2 regions of the Paenibacillus sp. P4_E11 genome follow, and region 2 is predicted to be linked to the other one. Evidence: predicted binding sites of a transcription regulator. Region 2 holds the regulator's gene; the other holds the start of a gene.
What was found. The regulator Rex, encoded in region 2, represses fermentation and respiration genes when NADH is low (regulators of the CRP and FNR family bind a similar motif). The targets are predictions, from matches to a motif close to TTGTGAAATATTTCACAA.

Region 1: the regulator Rex is predicted to act here: its motif matches at 1,178-1,195, upstream of AC1DWB_RS29025 (cytochrome c oxidase subunit 2A).

The regions. Positions count from the first base shown of each region.
Region 1 covers NZ_JBFUIX010000138.1:5,647-8,118, reverse strand. Annotated here, with positions in the region: partial or broken gene AC1DWB_RS29030 (PDC sensor domain-containing protein) at 1-706, opposite strand, end outside; gene AC1DWB_RS29025 (cytochrome c oxidase subunit 2A) at 1,263-1,400, shown strand; gene AC1DWB_RS29020 (cytochrome c oxidase subunit II) at 1,430-1,900, shown strand; gene AC1DWB_RS29015 (b(o/a)3-type cytochrome-c oxidase subunit 1) at 1,961-2,472, shown strand, end outside.
Region 2 covers NZ_JBFUIX010000135.1:731-3,202, reverse strand. Annotated here, with positions in the region: gene dinG (ATP-dependent DNA helicase DinG) at 1-655, shown strand, start outside; gene AC1DWB_RS28860 (redox-sensing transcriptional repressor Rex) at 642-1,292, shown strand; gene AC1DWB_RS28855 (inorganic phosphate transporter) at 2,020-2,472, opposite strand, start outside.

The sequences.
Region 1 (2,472 bases), on a different contig from region 2:
GAGGTGTGCCGATCTCCGCTTCGTTCTGACTGAGTACGATTCGCCCTTCGCTGTTCACAGCCTGTACTTTGCTGCCATTACCTAGGTTAACGTTGCGCAGCAGGGTATATAGACTCGACATATCCACTTCCATTACGAGCGTCCCGTCTGTGTCGGATTTTCCGATCGGTCGGACGATCAGCAAGTTTTTTTGACCCGGGTATGTGTTGGAAGGAATAATACGGGCGCCAGTCGTTAGATTGAGCTGGTTTTGCAGCAAGTTGCCGTAAGGGAACTCGTTCGTCTTCAACAGCCCGAGCCGGTTGGAATACACGATATCAAAGCGATTGTACGTCAGGAAGACGTGGAACATCACGTCTGAATAGCTGCGATACTTACGGATTGTTTCCAGCATCTCAAGAGTGGCTTCCAGCGCATTCAACTRATCCATCGTGATGCCAAGCCGGACGGACTTCTCAATCGTGACGTCTCCAGCGATCTGAATGGACAAGTATTCCATTCGCTTCAGAATCGAATCGACTTGATCGGATATTTGCCGGAGAGCGAGCTCGTGTTTGGCGTTCACTTCTGACTGAATACTTGTAGAGGCCAGGAAAGAAGCCGCCGTCCCGAGCAGCAATACCGGAATGAGACTGAATAGCAGGGAGAAGAGCATCAGCTTTTTTTTGAAGGAAAGCCTCTCCCACAAGGTAGGTCGTCGCAGCATAGGTTCATTTTCCTTTCTTTGAGGAATCGAGCCCTGAATTCATGCAAGACCGACAAGGAATCGTTCGTACGATCTAGGAGTCTGTCCGACGAAAGCAAATCCGTGAATATTTATTCATTAAAGGGGTTATTGCGGGAAAGGGATGGCACTCCACCGCTGTTGAAATCCAAATTGTTTTTAATTTATGTTGTGGTAACAACTTGATTTCAAAGGCGGCCGTAAACTTTACGTACCATTCCCTTGTCCCTTCACAACCCCATGAATAAATATTCACTAAAATCTAATCGTCGGACAGACCCTGTAATTATTAAGGAAGGTTGATAACGCTTACTTTCACTATAGCAGAATTGTAGCTGCGAGCGCCATTGTTACTCCACCGATAATTGCCCCGAAGTGATGCTGATACTCGTCCACCCTGTTTAAGGCGAATCTGTGAATGCTGTCTTGTAATACCACCCTCCCCATCCAAATATGTGATATATATCACAGCTCCACTACTTTCTCGATGCTACGATGTAGCCATCCAATTCAAGCTGATTAGAAAGGTGGCAACATTATGGCCCAACACAATGAGCAGAAGCAAGCACCTGCCAGTAATCTGAAAGGGACCTTGGTGTCCGTCATGCTCGTAGGTGTGATCATAATCATGATCTGGGGCGGCGTGTTCGCCTTATTCACGCTCCGCAACGGATAAGCTGGATTATTTACTAGGGGGAATGAACGATGCATTTTCACAAATACGAAAAAATTTGGTTAGGTTTCGGGCTGTCCATGCTTGTCGTGTTCTTATTGGTGCTGGGCGTGGGAGCTTTCGCGATGGGTACTGCGCCTCCGGGACATCACGGTGTGCAGGTTGATCCGGAGAAAGTGGAACAGATCGCTCCATTCAATAAGCCGGGCCTTCACAAGGTGAGAGATAACGAGTACGAGGCGATCATGGTCGGTAAAATATTCTCCTACTTGCCGTCAGCGATGACTGTGCCTGTCGGAGCAACCGTGCATTTCTCAATCACAAGTCCGGATGTGGTTCACGGGTTTCAGATCGTCGGCACGAATGTGAACGCGATGGTCGTACCTGGAGAAGTCAACAACATTTCACATAAGTTCACCAAGGCTGGAACCTACTTGATCTTGTGCAACGAGTACTGTGGGAGCGGACACGAATTCATGGCGACCACGATTACGGTACAGTAAAATATAGAACGTTTGATTCAGGTGGGCCCAACGTTCGGAAGATTCGGAGGCAGATACGTCATGGAAAGCACTACGATTATGAATACTAACACTAGTAAGGAAGCAAGCAAAGTGAGAATCGATCGCCGGGATTCGATCTTGGCGTTAACCCATATTTTGTTCGCATTCGGCGCTTTGGCGCTGGGTGGGTTCGCAGGGCTGTTGCAGGGGATGGTGAAGGGCGGTAACTTAAAGTTGCCGGCAGGTATCGGTTATTACCAACTGTTGACCGCTCACGGAGTACTGATGGCGCTTGTGTTCACGACGTTCTTCATCATCGGATTCCTGTATGCGGGAGGCGCCTACACGACTGGTGGTTCCATGCGCCCGGGTGTTCGCAAAGCTGGTTGGTGGGGCTTCAGCCTTATGGCTGCAGGTACGATCATGACCGTCATTATGATTCTTCTCAATCAGGCATCGGTGTTATACACGTTCTATGCACCCTTGAAAGCATCCCCATTCTTTTATATAGGCTTGACACTCGTAGTAGTGGGCAGTTGGGTTAGTGGATTCGCCCTGTTCGCTCAATATGC
Region 2 (2,472 bases):
AATCCCACGTGATTTTCCAAGCATCAAAGGTCCGTCCGGCGAATCTGCGTTCATTACTGCTCTGGTTCAATCGTTGTGTGACGTGGCAATCGAGATGAGAGGCAGAATGCTCGTCCTGTTCACGTCCTATCGGATGTTGAAGCTGGTGCATCAAGAATTGAAGGAACAGCTGAAGCCGCAAGGCATTCATGTATTGGGACAAGGCATTGACAGCAGCAACCGAACGAAGTTAACCCGCTTGTTCCAAGATCACGCCAGTTGCGTGTTGTTAGGTACAAGCAGCTTCTGGGAAGGCGTCGACATCCCTGGTGATGCGCTCAGCTGTCTCGCGATCGTGAGGTTGCCTTTCCAGCCTCCGAATCACCCAATGGCGGAAGCGAAGAGCGATCACATCAAGAAACAGCGCCAGAACCCATTCACAGCGCTCTCGGTGCCTCAAGCTGTCATTAGGTTCAAACAAGGCTTCGGGCGCTTGGTACGCCGTTCTACGGATCGTGGGGTGGTCATTCTGTACGATACGCGCGTACTGGAAACCACTTATGGACGAAATTTTTTGTACTCGCTGCCGGGACCGAAGATCGAGCATATGAGCTTAACTCAGCTCGTTCCAAGAATTCATAGCTGGATGGGAGAACAAACTAGTGAAAACGCCTAAAATATCTGAAGCGGTTGTACGACGGTTGCCCGTATACCTTCGCTTCCTCAATGAATTGAACAAAAGCAATATTCATATGGTATCTTCGCAGGAGTTGGGTCAGAAGCTGAACGCCAATCCAGCGCAAATCCGCAAAGACTTGGCGTACTTCGGGGAGTTCGGCAAAAAAGGGATCGGCTACGATGTTCCTTATCTGATCGAGAAGATCCGGCAGATCCTCAAGCTGGATCAACTCATTCCTGTCGTACTGATTGGTGCTGGGAACCTGGGTCGAGCGCTTTGTAATTATAACGCCTACCTGCAGGATAATATGAAGATTATGGCTGTATTCGATGCTTCCCCTGTGCGCGTAGGCGAGCAGATTAACAACCTGCGTGTTGAACCGATGGGGGAGTTGAAGAAAACGATTGAGCAGCATAAAGTCCGCATTGGTATTATTACCGTCCCGGCACCTGAGGCGCAGATCGTCGCGAATCAGCTCGTGGACTCAGGCATCGAAGCGATTCTGAACTTTGCACCGGTCATCATCAAGGTACCGGATACGATCCGCGTGCATCATGCAGATTTTACAACGGAGCTGCAGAGTTTGGCTTATTATCTGGAGACAAAGTCGGCGGGGGATTCATCTGTGCAATAGCTTGAACCTAAGAGGTCACCTAACGCAATAGGCGGTAGGTGACCTTTTTGGGTTCGCTCGAAGTCCGATTGAAGCAAAAACGGCCGTTCCAAGTGAAAAAGGACCCTTCTGCTCAAACATCTTGTTTGAACCTCCCTTGATTGTATAAGGGATTCAGCGGTGGGGGGTTCAAGCCAAAACTCGCCGGGGTCCTCTTTTTCACTTTCCACTCCTGTAATCACGAAGACTCGAAAGCCTCAAAATCGGCCTTACAGCACCGTCTGCGGGCGAAACTCAAGTTGCAAGACGATTATTCGTCTTACAGCACCGTCGACGGYCGAAACAGCAAGACGATTTTTTCGTCTTAGAGCCCCGGTTGCAGGTGAAACATGAGCTGAAAGACGATTTTTTCGTCTTTCAGCTTCATTGGCTGGTGAAACTTGAGCTGCAAGTCGCTATAATTCGACCCGTCAGACTGGATGCGGAGTGGACGAACTGCATAACTGTCTACTGAAAAGTAGAACAAGAGAGGGCAGGTAGAGGGAGTGAAGAAGCGTCAGCGGTCGCCTTTGTACTTGAATGCTTACCACTAAAATTTTAAATCAAAGCGTTCAAGTACAACAGCGATCGTAACCCCCTCTACCTTCCCTCCCCTGCGCGAAACTAAACTCATTCGCCAAGGACCTTTGAAGTAATTTTGCACAAAAAAAAGACAGAACCAAGTTCCGTCGTTTCAGCTGCTATTAATCTAGAACAGATCGAACAATACTTTGTATATGAGGAAGCTGATGGCAATGCTGATTGGAATCGTTATGACCCAAGTCATAATCATCCGGGTAACCGTACCCCACTTCACATCCTTAAATCGGATTACACTGCCAGTCCCGATAATCGAGGATGTAATGACGTGTGTCGTGGACAAAGGTAAACCCATATGAGTGGACGTCTGGATAACGATCGAGGATGCTAAGTCCGAAGCAAAGCCATTAGCAGGTTCAATCTTCATGATCTTCTTGCTGACGGTCTTGATAATGCGCCAACCGCCGATCGAAGTCCCTAGTCCCATTGCAGTTGCTGCGGACAGCTTCACCCAGAGTGGGACATCTAGCGAAGTCTGATAACCACCTGCCACAAGTGCGAACACGATAATACCCATGGCTTTTTGGGCATCGTTGCCGCCGTGGGAGAATGAAAGTAAGCC